One region of the Pseudoalteromonas sp. JC28 genome, then DNA from elsewhere that is predicted to be linked to it. Evidence: predicted binding sites of a transcription regulator. Region 1 holds the regulator's gene; each other region holds the start of a gene.
The links. The regulator sigma-54, encoded in region 1, starts transcription at its own class of promoters, with help from an activator protein. The targets are predictions, from matches to a motif close to GTTGGCACGNNNNTNGNNT.
Positions count from the first base shown of each region.

Region 2: the regulator sigma-54 is predicted to act here: its motif matches at 1,630-1,648, upstream of DS891_RS11095 (DUF3192 domain-containing protein).
Region 3: the regulator sigma-54 is predicted to act here: its motif matches at 2,097-2,115, upstream of DS891_RS12485 (PA2169 family four-helix-bundle protein).

Region 1 covers NZ_QOKX01000007.1:478,092-482,450, reverse strand. Annotated here, with positions in the region: gene hpf (ribosome hibernation promoting factor) at 1-172, opposite strand, end outside; gene DS891_RS17605 (RNA polymerase factor sigma-54) at 202-1,701, opposite strand; gene lptB (LPS export ABC transporter ATP-binding protein) at 1,748-2,473, opposite strand; gene lptA (lipopolysaccharide transport periplasmic protein LptA) at 2,473-3,015, opposite strand; gene lptC (LPS export ABC transporter periplasmic protein LptC) at 3,005-3,559, opposite strand; gene kdsC (3-deoxy-manno-octulosonate-8-phosphatase KdsC) at 3,556-4,107, opposite strand; gene DS891_RS17580 (KpsF/GutQ family sugar-phosphate isomerase) at 4,107-4,359, opposite strand, start outside.
Region 2 covers NZ_QOKX01000004.1:280,885-285,243, reverse strand. Annotated here, with positions in the region: gene DS891_RS11110 (SO_0444 family Cu/Zn efflux transporter) at 1-90, opposite strand, end outside; gene zntR (Zn(2+)-responsive transcriptional regulator) at 83-490, opposite strand; gene DS891_RS11100 (D-2-hydroxyacid dehydrogenase) at 582-1,529, shown strand; gene DS891_RS11095 (DUF3192 domain-containing protein) at 1,728-2,108, shown strand; gene DS891_RS11090 (diguanylate cyclase) at 2,177-3,079, opposite strand; gene DS891_RS11085 (response regulator) at 3,089-4,359, opposite strand, start outside.
Region 3 covers NZ_QOKX01000005.1:134,992-139,350, forward strand. Annotated here, with positions in the region: gene DS891_RS12470 (outer membrane beta-barrel protein) at 1-272, opposite strand, end outside; gene DS891_RS12475 (BON domain-containing protein) at 335-898, opposite strand; gene DS891_RS12480 (mechanosensitive ion channel family protein) at 1,135-2,019, shown strand; gene DS891_RS12485 (PA2169 family four-helix-bundle protein) at 2,185-2,631, shown strand; gene DS891_RS12490 (DUF1328 domain-containing protein) at 2,642-2,809, shown strand; gene DS891_RS12495 (hypothetical protein) at 2,850-3,041, shown strand; gene DS891_RS12500 (methyl-accepting chemotaxis protein) at 3,260-4,359, shown strand, end outside.

The sequences.
Region 1 (4,359 bases):
CGTTTACGTGTAATGTTGCTTCTGCTTTTTGTACTAGTTTCTCGACATCAAGGATCACATGCACATTATTGATATGATCAAAGTGCCTTTCTAGCTTCGCAAACTTGTTGGTGACATAGTCTCTTAATGAGTCAGTAATTTCTACATGGCGACCAGTTAGATTTAGTTGCATAAGCATTTTTCCTTCTTGGGTTTTACGTCTTATATCAAGCTTTTACGCTGATTTGACGGTGGAATGGCTAGGGATTCACGATATTTTGCAATCGTACGTCTCGCTACCTTAATTCCTTGCTCAGCTAAGATATCTGCAATTTTGCTGTCACTCAATGGCTTCGCGGTATTCTCTGCAGCTATCAGCTTTTTGATAAGTGCTCTAATTGCTGTAGAAGAGCACTCACCTCCATTTTCCGTACTTACATGGCTAGAGAAGAAATACTTCAGCTCAAATATTCCCCGAGGTGTATGCATGTATTTTTGTGTTGTCACACGGGAAATTGTGGACTCATGCATCTCAACCATTTCAGCAACATCATTTAGCACCATAGGGCGCATTGCTTCGGGGCCATGTTCAAAGAATGCCTGTTGTTGTTGCACAATGCAATTGGTAACTTTTAATAAAGTATCATTTCGGCTTTCTAAGCTTTTAATAAACCACTTTGCTTCTTGTAAATGTGAGCGAATAAACTGACTATCCGTACTGGATTTCGCCGTTCTAGACATCGCAGCGTAATGGTCATTTACTCTTATTTTAGGCATAGCATCAGGATTTAGCTCTACGACCCAACGACCTTTTACTTTTTTCACCGATACGTCAGGGATCACATATTCAGGCTCTTCATGAATAATGCTTGCCGCAGGCTTTGGGTTAAGGCTATGTATTAACGTCATGACCTCTTTGAGATCGGCTTCTTTAAGGCGCGTTTTCTTAGCCAAAGTTCGATAGTCACGGCTGGCAAGCAAGTCGATATGCTCTGTCAGGATCATTTTTGTTTCGGCAATCCATGGGGTATCTGGGGCGAATTGGTTTAGCTGAATGCATAAGCATTCTTGTAAACTACGCGCTGCGATACCGACAGGGTCAAAAAGCTGAATGCGTTTGAGTACGGCTTCGACTTCATCTAGCTCAATAGGCTCTTCGCTATTCTCGTCATTAATGCTTTCTAAAATGTCTTCGCAAGACAGTGTTAGAATGCCTGACAGGTCGACCGCTTCAATAATCGCAATCGCAATAGCTCTATCTGTTGGACTAAATGGTGTCAGTTCGAGTTGCCACATGAGATAATCGTGGAGAGATTCAGAGGTTTCCCCTTGATAAACATTATCGTCATCGGGAAGTGGACCTGAGCTTGCAGCAGGCGCTGCACTCATATACTCGTCCCAAGTGACATCCATGGCAAGGTCATCGCTCACAGTGTCTTTGCTCATGGCGGTATCTGAGTCTATCTCATAGTCACTAACCTGCGTTTCATCGGCTGAATCTTGATTGTCGTCAGCACGGCTCTTTTCTTGGCTGTGTTGGTCAGCGTTTTCGCCGTCAGTATTATCACCTTCTTCCACTTCCAACAATGGATTGCTGTCTAATGCTTCTTGTATTTCTTGTTGCAGATCCAATGTACTAAGCTGCAGCAAGCGAATGGCTTGTTGCAGTTGCGGAGTCATTGTAAGTTGCTGCCCCATGCGCAGCTGTAATGATTGCCTCATGTATCTCTAACAATCCTTTTTAACAGTTATTAATACTACGTCTTAACTATAGCTTGAATTGTTCGCCTAGGTAGACATCTCTTACGGTTTGATCTGCCAAAACATGTTCTGGCGTGCCTGCAGCGATTAACTCACCATGTGAAACGATGTAGGCTTTTTCACATACGTCCAGTGTTTCTCTAACGTTATGATCGGTGATAAGCACACCGATACCACGGTTTTTTAGGTGCTCTATGATTGTCTTTATATCTAACACCGAAATAGGATCAACACCAGCAAAAGGTTCATCTAACAGGATAAACTTAGGGTTTGCGGCTAAAGCGCGAGCAATTTCGACTCGTCTTCTTTCGCCTCCCGACAATGCCATGCCCTGTGAGTCGCGAATGTGTTGAATATTAAACTCATCCAGTAACTCGTTTAGTTCAGCTTCTCTTTCAACTTTAGATAAGTCTTTTCGAGTTTCTAAAATCGCCATCAAATTTTGATAGACCGTGAGTTTTCTAAAGATTGAAGACTCTTGCGGTAGATAGCCAATACCAAGTCGTGCGCGGCTGTGCATCGGTAACAAAGTGATATCTTCGTCATCAATCTGAATATAGCCTTTGTCGCTTGGTACTAACCCTACAATCATGTAGAACGTAGTGGTTTTACCTGCACCATTTGGTCCTAATAAGCCTACAATACTGCCAGCCTGAACACTTAAACCAACATTTTTGACGACCTGACGACCCTTATAACTCTTTGCTAGACCAGTTGCTTTGAGCTCGCTCATTAATTGTTACCTTCTTCCTGCGCTTTTTTCTCTTTAGCGTCTTTTTTGTCATCAACAGGAACAAGGATGGTTCTTACTCGAGAGTCTTCTTGGTCTGAGCGCTCAGCGCTGATCAATTGCTTTTCAATGTCATAGGTGATGACTTGAGCATTGATTTTTTGCCCAGTTTGATTGATTTCAGCATCACCAGAAATCACTAGGGTTCCCTTCGCTACGTCGTAACGGATTTCATTTGCTTTGGCTTCTAGCAAGTTGCCATCGGGTTGACGTTCGCTAAAAGTGGCAGGGCTGCCAGTTGCCACAAGCAGTTGCTTGTTAATGCCAAGTTCCGCGCGACGGTGGACCTCTAGGCGATCGGCATTTATCTTTCTGTTGCCATGAATAATAACAACATTCTGTTCAAAAATACCGATGTTGCTTTGCAGTTGAGCTTGCTGACGGCCAGCATCAATAATGACTTCATTTTGTTCTGCAGCAATTGCTAGAGTAGAACTTGCAAGCAAGCCGATGAAAACTAGTTTGTTAATGATTTTACTGGTCATAATAAATTGTCTTTGTGTGGTTGATGAGTTCGATCACTTGCTTTTGTAGATCCGCATGCAGTCCTTTACCTGTGATCCTAAGACTAGGACCGTTGATAACGACAGGGTGTTCCGACTTCATCAATTTTTGCTTAATTTCAACTCTTACATTATCGGCATTGATATCCGTGATCATGGCGTTAGGCGTTAAATTCTTTGCCAACACATTGCCCTCTAATATCAAGGTGTTGTTTTCGTATAGGGTTGCTTCTAATGCGCTTATTTGCCAATTCTGTTCACCGTTATATAAGGTGAAAATGGGCTTTTCAAAGTGACTAAAGCCAAGATCTTGATACAACTCCATCTTATCAGCAGTTACCTGATAGTTTAATAAGCCATTTTCACTATAGGTCGTTTGCTGAAGCGTGGTTGCAACATAATCGGGTTTAGCTAACGGTTCATCTTCTTTTGCTGGATCCGCCTCTGATGGATTAAACATGGGCGACCACATCCATACCATTAAAGAAGCGAAAACAATGAGTAAGATGACACGCAATACGGTCATGTACTTGATCCTTTGGAAGTCAATAAGTGATTTTGGCTGAGCATTAGAAGATCAGTTAGTTCTCTCACGGCACCAAAGCCACCTGGCATCAAGGTCGTGTAATGGGCGATATGTTTAACAAGAGGATGTGCATCATTGACGGCAACGGCAAAACCAACTCGTTCCATTACGGGTAGATCTGGGCCATCATCACCAATATATGCAATTTCGTCATCATTAAGGTTGAGCTTAGTCTTCAGTTCATCATATGCCACTAACTTGTTTTCTTGACCTTGGTAAATATAAGTTACATTTAAACTAGTCATGCGTTGCTGAACTATTTGTGAATGTCTACCTGTGATAACGGCGACTTCGATACCACTATCAATCAAGGCCTTAATACCAAACCCGTCTTTGGTATTAAATGCTTTCAGTTCTTCACCATTGTTACCAAGGTATATACGGCCATCTGAGAATACGCCATCAATATCGCAAATTAATAATTTGATTTGTTTTGCTTTTTCCCAAGCTTCAGTTGAAATCGTCTGATATAAATCTTCAAATTGCATTACAGCACCCCCGCTCTAAGTAAATCTTGCGTATTCAAGGCGCCAACTGGAATGTTGTTTTCGTTCACCACAATCAAGCCGTTAATCCGTTTGGTTTCCATAATATTGAGTACCTCAGCTGCGAGCATATCGGCGCGTGCCGTCGTACTTTTAGCCGTCATCACTTGCGTGATTGGGGTGGTGTGAATATCGACCTTTTGTTCGATAATACGGCGCAAGTCGCCATCGGTAAAAATCCCTTGTAATTGCGAG
Region 2 (4,359 bases), on a different contig from region 1:
ATTAAGTAACCCAGCCAATATTAGGCCAAGCAGTAACCACGGGGCAGATACTAAAAATAGCTGCCAAAAATTTACTATCAGTTCATTCATCGATAGCCTCCAAGGCCGTTAAAATCGAGCAGCTCACTGCCGCTTCCTTACCGCCGCAGCATTGCTCTGCTAGCGTCGATAACGATTGTTCAAATTTTTGTAACTCAGCGATCCGCGCTCTCACTAAATCCCGTTTAGTGATAGTCAGCGCTTTCACTTCTTCACAACTGTGCTGATACTTTTCAAACTTTATCTTTAGCAAGTCTTGCACTTCTTTGAGGCTAAACCCTACTTCCTTCGCGCGAAGAATAAAGCGCATTTGCTTTTCACTTTGCTCATCAAACAACCGATACCCACCCTCGCTCCTTGTGCAAGGGTGTAGAAGATCGTTTGCTTCATAATACCTTAACGTGTCAGTTGATACGTTAAGCCGCTTTGCCAGCTCACCAATCTTTACCACTTTACACTCCCAAGTCCTGAAGATTATCCTAGTCGACATCACAAGTATAAACCTTAGAGTTAACTCCAAAGTCAAGAAAAGGATAAAAATAATGCAAATCGTGGTATTAGACGCTAAAACCCTTGCAGGAACCGATCTTTCCCCCATTGCCAAACTAGGCACATTAACGTCTTACGACACCACACCCAGTGAGGACATCATCACACGCTGTAAAGATGCAGCAGTCATCATCACCAATAAAGTACAGTTAACTGAACAAACAATCGCGGCGTTACCGCAATTACGCCTGATTTGTGTTGCGGCCACAGGCGTCAACAACATCGATTTGGCAGCCGCAAAAGCCCATCAAATTGCGGTGGCTAATGTGGCTGGTTATTCGACCCCTTCTGTCGTGCAGCACACCTTTACTATGCTTGGTAACTTAATGACAAATATTCATCGTTACCAGCAAGACTGCCGTGCAGGGCTTTGGCAGCAAAGTGATATGTTTTGTCGCTTGGACTACAGCATCAACGAAATTGCAGGCAAAAACTTTGTGATCGTAGGCTATGGAACGTTAGGAGAAGCCGTTGCAAAAGTCGCACAAGCATTTGGAGCTCAGGTAATTGTTGCCGAACGTAGGGGCGTAACTGAGGTTAGAGCAGGACGAATGGCTTTTGAAGAAGCACTGCAGATTGCGGATATTGTATCGATTCACTGCCCGCTTACCGCTGAAACAGAAAACCTGATTTCGAGAGCTGAATTCGCTCTACTTCCAAATCATGCTTATCTTATCAACACCGCGAGAGGCGGAATAGTCAATGAGCAAGCGCTGGTGGATGCGCTAACTAACAAGCAAATAGCTGGTGCTGCTGTGGATGTCCTCACTCAAGAGCCGGCCCAAGCAAGCAACCCACTTGTTCAATACCAAGGGGAAAACTTGCTTTTAACACCGCATACGGCATGGGCAAGTAAAGAAGCCATCGAACGTTTAGTCGGCGAAATTGCCATTAATATTGAAAGTTTTGTGGCAGGCACAACGAGAAACCGAGTGGTCTAGATTATTGTTTTAGTGAGTGATATCGCTAAAAGTTAGTGAAAACCATCAACCACAAACTGATTAAAAAACAACAACAAACTGATATTTATAAACTTTATTAGTTGGCAAAGAGTTTGCAACTCTTGTGATAATTCAAGCAAAAAATAAATGGCTGTTTGCATTACTTGCTCAGCAACAAAATTAAAAAGGAAAACAACAATGAAAAAATTAATGTTAGTGGCTGCGCTTAGCTCTACTCTATTATCAGGCTGTATCGTTGCTGTATCCGACGGTGAAGTAGAACACGGTTGGGCTTCTGAATACAACTCGTCTAACTGGGAACATAAACAGCGTAAAAATCGTGAAAAGATTGCTAACCTTGAAATGGGCGCGTCTTACTCATCAGTAAAAGACATGTTTGCAACTCCTGACTTTAGCGAGTTGGTGTCAAAAGACGGCGACAACTATCAAGTGCTGTACTATGCAACCAACAGCAAACACTCAGACGGCAAAGTAACAAAAGATGAGTGCACGCCATTGGTATTCAAAAACAACCAACTGGTTGGCTTTGGCGACAACGCACTAAAGCAAATTCAGTAAGACTTTATCGCACCAAGGATGGTGAATAATGCGGATATGCTTTAGCCCCCGCATATGGCTTTAGATATTTATAACACTTTAATAAAAACCGTACTTTGCTGTTTTTGTGCAACGGCAAGTGCGCTATCGGCCATTTTTATCAGCTCACTAAGCTCACTACTACAGTGATTTTCAATATGAACTGCACCAATGCTAACGCTCACATGCGCACATATCGGTGAAGCAATATGGGGGATTTTTAACGCATTAACCGAGTCGTGCAGCGCTTCTGCTATCTCATTAATTACGTCGATATTATGCTGAGTTAGTACCAACGCAAAACGAGTACCATCAAAACGGCCAATAAATAAAGAACGTCGGGTAGCGCCTTCTTCTAGCGCTTTGGCGACCTTAAATAAACAATCATCACCGTGCATGTAGCCATAATGCTCATTAAACGTTTTAAAATAGTCCACCTCAACCAGCATAACGGTAAACGCACTGCCATCAGCTTTTGCGCTTTCTAATGCTGATTTCATCGCTTCATCTAGATATCTACGATTGGGCAACTCCGTTAAACCATCGATAGAGGCTAGCTTTTCTAGCAGGTCATTTTTCTTTTTTATTGCTAAATGGTTTTTGATTCTGGCTTTTACAATCAAAGGGTTAAAGGGTTTAGTAATATAATCCACAGCCCCTAACTCCAAACCTCGTGCTTCATCTTTAAAGCTCACACTACCAGAGATCACGACAACGGGAATACCGTAAGTGCTCGCATCCTTTTTTAGGCACTCTAAAACAGAAAATCCAGCGCCGTCAGCCATTAACACATCTAAAATAATAAGGTCTGGTTTACTTGCTTTTAGTTCATCAATACATAACTTAGTGTCTGTGCTATGGGATAACCGATGGCCGTCACCTAATGTATTGCTTAGGACCATCTTATTTATTGGGTCATCATCAATAATAAAAATGTGCTCAGCTTGCTGCATCTTATGACGCTACCTTTTTAGCTCGATAAAGCACACCACCTGTGAAAGTGCATTTGTTAACACATCCAAGTCAGTGCGATTTGTTATTGTTGTGATCGTTTTGCTTTGCGTTTCAAGGTCTTTTGCAACTTTCGCTAGTCGCTTAAAGCCCAGACCTGCAGCAGCGCCCTTAATTCCGTGTGCTAACTCAAATAATGCTGAACCTTGCTCTATTTCAGCAACCTGTTCTAGGTAATCATGGCAAAGTTTAGCAAATTTATCTAACATTGTTTGCAAAAACGTTTCATTTTGCATCATTTGTGATAAAGCAAACTCATAATCAAAAAAGGCTTCTTCTGTTTTATCTGACTGGAAAATATTACTTGCCAATGCCTTGCACGCCTGTGTGCTATTGATCGGCTTTACCAAATAATCATTCATGCCAACGGCTGTGGCTTTCGCCCGCTCTTCTTTACTTGCATTGGCGGTCAAGGCGATAACGGGCAGCTCAGTTTCAGACCATACGGCTCTGATCTGCTTGGTCGCTTGATAGCCATCAATGTTTGGCATATGGATATCCATCAGGATGATATCTGGTTGCAGTGAGCGGCAAACTTCCTCAATATGTTCCGCGCTTTGTAGCCCTACGGTAGAAATACCATTCTGCTTCAACATATTTTCAGTAATATCCAAATTTAAGTTGTTATCGTCGACCACCAAGCAAAGCGCACCAGCAACTTGCATACACACGTTGTCGACGGTTTGCGTCATATGGGCAAACTCAGCAAGCCAAGTATAAGCTGATTGGTAAAACACACTTTGATTAAGCGCAATATGGTTACTTTGCTCAGGGAATACCCCTTCACAATGTAGTAGTAATGCGGTATTTTCTGGTAGCGCATAAGTGGGGTCAAGCGAGGTTTCCGGCGGAATAACAACAATAGACTTGTCGAGCTGAGCATGCATCGCGTGCAATCGCTCAACAGATAAAGATTCCGCAAGACCAGCAAAATAGCTTGGTAAGCTATGTGCTTCGGTGGTGAGACAGTAAACTTCTTTGTGACTATCCACAACTGGACAAGCGCCTTTATCTAGCACCAATTCAAAGAAAAAGCAGCTTCCTTCGTTCGGGGTTGAGTTAACCGCAATATCGCCACCTAAGAGTGCAACTTCTTGCTTCACAATCGCAAGCCCCAAACCAATGCCTTCGTGACGACGTGTGAAGCTTTCATCACCTTGGGTAAATGCATCAAAAAGGTGTTCAATTTCTTGCGATTTGATCCCAACTCCAGTGTCCCAAA
Region 3 (4,359 bases), on a different contig from region 1:
TCAATGTCACTTGCTTCGTCGAAGTTCTCATAGGCAAGTTCAAAACTCCAATATGGATTAATTTTTGTACCCACATACGCTTTTAGCATAGAAGAGTCGTCGTCGAATGAAGTGTCATTCTCACGATCTTCCCATTGGAAAGAGTATTGGCCATAACCGATACCTGTGTAAATTTTATAATCATCTAGTCCAAAATCAGACTCCGCGTGAGCGGCTGTGGATGCAAGACCTAGAGAGGCAAGTAGCGCAGCAGCAATTGTTAATTGTTTCATCTTTACTCCTTAAATCAATATAAGTATGGGAGGGGGAAAGCCCCCCTCAAATCAAAATTGGCTTATGATTTTGTGGTAACGCGAAGGTTATCTTTTACATCTCTAACGTCATTGGCGTTTTTCGCGATTTGCACAGCAAGTTTGCGCTCTGCTTCGCTACCTACATGACCGTTTAATGTTACGACTAAACCTTCCACATCAACATCGATGTCAGTACCATCTACATCTGTGTCGAACAGATAGCGAGACTTAATTACTGTTGCGATTTTTGCGTCAGTAAAACCGCTATCGCTTTCGTAATTGCGCTCTTTTTTGCGCTCATCTGACATATCTACGATAGTCAGGTCGTTTTTCACTTCTTTTACGCCATCGATACCTAGTACCAGTTCTTCAGCCAGCTTTTTATCTACTGAGTGTTCAACTTTACCGGTTAGCACTACAACGCCGTTCTTTACATCAGTGTTAATGTCAAAGTTGTTCAGTTCACCGTTGAAAAGCAGTGTTGCTTCTGCTTTACCGTCTATCCAAGCGTCACTCGCTTCTTTTTCCCAAGAGTTATCAGCAGCAAATGCTGAAGCAGTAGTAAGTGAAGATACTAGTACAGTTGCAATTAATGTCTTTTTCATAATTAAACTCCTTTAATTTCGTAGTCGAATTATCTGTTGCAGCTGTTGTGCCAACCTTTAACTTATTGATAATTATGTGATTTATTTTTATGGAGTAAGTTTTAAGGAAGAATTTACCGAGAAGATGTGTAAATTAGTTTGTAATAATTACCTTTTCCATGAACGGCTAATTAATATAACTAGGAATGATTACTGCATTCTAGATTTGTCGAGTACTTAAATAGGAATATTTGATTATGAATTTAGAAAAATTCTGGACGTTAATTAATGATAAGTTAATCTCTTGGCTTGAATCCGGTGTGCAGTTACTACCGAATATGATCCTAGCCTTAATGATACTCATATTCTTCACAGTTTTGGCTAAAATATCTTCAATTTGGTTTTCAAAGGCAATTAAAAAAGCAATAAAGACAGAACAAGTGGCTTCACTTATTAGTTCCATATTTAAAGTCTCTATTATTGCCATTGGGATTTTCTTCGCTTTAGATATAGTAAAACTATCAGGTGCTGTAATGTCATTGTTGGCTGGGGCGGGGATCATTGGCCTTGCTATTGGCTTTGCATTCCAAGACATGACCGAGAACCTCATCGCTGGATTTGTGATGGGGGTCAGAAAACCTTTTATGGTCGGTGACATTATAAGAACCAAGGATTGCTTTGGCACGGTAAGCAAAATCAATTTGAGAAACACCTTAGTAGAAAACTTTTATGGCCAGCTGTCTTATATCCCCAACAAAATTCTCTTTAAGAATGAGTTACAAAACTACACTAAGCTTGGCAAGCGAAGAATAGAAGTACCAGTTGGTATCTCGTATGCGGACGACCCAGAGCAAGCCCGAGAGGTGATTGTTGAGGCAATTAACAAGCTTGATTTCGTAGTAAGCCAAAAAGAAACAGATGTCTATGCAGAGTCTTTTGGTGACAGCTCTATTAATCTATTAGTGTGGTTTTGGATAGATTACCCAGCAGATCCGGGCTTTATGGTGGTCAGGCACAAAGCAATTTGCACCATTAACCGTGTATTAGCTGATAACGATATCTTAATTCCTTTCCCAATTAGGACTATGGATTTCAATGCTAAAGGGAGCACAACCTTAAGTACGCAATTATCACAGGAATAATTTACATCTAGTTTGTAATATTTTCACCGGTCTGAAGGTGCTTAGATTAAAAAGCCTTATATAATAAAGGTTTATGATTTGGCATTTAATCTGCATTAGTGAAAGGGACAGAAAATAATATTTGCAAAATGCACTTATTAAATATCGCAACGAAAGGAGTTATTTATGGCAGATTCAAATTACGACATGGGGCCGGTAAAAGAGCTCATCAAAGTATTAAATGGTGGTGTTGATTTTTACACTGAAGCTAAAAAGAAGCTAGATAATATCGAATTAAACCGCGTATTTGACCAAATGATTGTAGATAAAGCGCAAGCAATCTCGGATCTACAACCATTTGTTCTTATTGACGAAGGTGAAATTGAGACAGATTCAGCGCTTAGCATCGACATTCGTGAATCGTACACCAAGTTGGTTGGTATGGTGAGCACCGACAAAGAGCACACCTATATTTCTCAGCTAGAAGAAGTGGAAGACAAAGTGTTAAGCAAGCTTGATAAAGCATTAAGCAAAGATCTTCCACCTAAATGCAAGAGTGTATTACTGCAAATTCAAACCAGAATGCAAGCTTGTCACGATCAAATGAAGCAGTTGCAAGAGCTAACTGCCTAAGGAGAATGTTATGTTGAGTTGGGCTGTAATGTTTTTATTCCTAGCACTTGTCGCAGCCGTGCTAGGTTTCACTGGAATCGCTGGCGCTGCGGCAGGTATGGCGAAAATTCTATTCTTTGTGTTTATCGCCTTTATGATTATTTCGTTTATTTTTGGCAAAGCACGAGCTCCCAGGTAAAAGGGAATTAACGTACAAAAACGGTTTTAGGAGATAGGTTATGAAATCAGCAATTACATTAGCAAAAGCATTTGGTTTTGTTTCAATTTTAGCACTTTTTGGTTGTAGCGAAGGTCCGGCGGAAGATGCTGGTGAGCGTTTCGATGAAACAGTTCAGGAAGTAGAAAATAGCGTGGAAGACGCGTGTGAAGATGTAAAAGAGAACATGAACGCTGAAAACGAAGAGTGTTAAGCGAAAGTGATTTCGACGTGGAATAAAAGAGGAGAAGCCGATAAAAGCTTCTCCTCTTTTTTTGTAATAGGTTTAAAAATCAAACCTATACAGTTAAGAGACACAGTTACGAAGTATGATGCATATCAATAATGCGCTGCTTAATTTGCAATTATTATTGTAATCTATGAACTTTGAGTAATACTTTATTTCTATGTTTACTCAATAAAAATCAGACTATGCTAAATAGGGTTTCAGTTAAAAGCAGATTGTTGTCGCTTTCGGGCATACCTGCTGTGTTTTTTATTCTCGCTACTATCTTTACAATTGGAACATTATCAAATCTTATCAATTACATTGACCGTATTTATGACGACAGAGTTGTACCGCTGAGGCAAATAAAAGTCGTGTCAGACAACTATGCGGTGGTTATTGTAGATACTTTTCACAAGTTACGAGGCCATCAATTATCCAACAGTGCCGCGTTAAAGCAAATCGAAGAAGCTAAAAATATCGCTGAAAAAGAATGGAATAGCTATTTGTCCACGGACCTTACGAGCGAAGAGCGAAGCTTAGTAAAGCAAGTTGAAAAAGCAGAGATAAGTGTCAAGCAACTGCTGTCTAATTATATTAACCGAGTTAACGCAAATACTTTTGAAGAAATTCCTTATGATAAATTTGTACGCGATCTCTATGCCGCCTTTGACCCCTTAAGTGAAAGCTACAATGCACTAATTGAGTTACAACTTGCAGAGGCAAGTGCACTAAGAGATGTTGGCCGCTCAGAAGCCAGTGCGACAAAAACGGCGATGATTATCTCTTCCGTTACTATTGTGATCGTAATGGTGATGATTGGTATGTTGATATTTAGGTCAATTAACGAACCACTCAGTCGTTTGCGTATGCGTATTGGTAACATTGCAAGAGATGCTGATTTAACCCAACGTGTAGTGGTTGAGGGGCAGGACGAGCTGAGTGAGATAGGAAACGACTTCAATACTATGGTGTCGAGCTTACATGAGTTAGTTACCAACCTAGTTACGATGGTGAATAGTCTGTCCTCAACATCCAACGAGCTAAATGGAATTAGTCAGTCAATTGCGGGCACTTCACAAGAACAAGAGCAGCAAACGGTAATGATCGCAACCGCAGCGACAGAAATGAGTAGTGCAATTCAGGAGGTTGCACATAATGCAATGAATACCGCAAACAAAGCAGAGATGTCGGGTCAGCTTGCAAAGCAGGGGATGGATGTTATTTCGCAAAATATTCAGGCCATCGAGCGTCTTGCCAGTGAGGTGGGAGATAACGCGCAGTTAATTAAAGCGTTGAACGACCA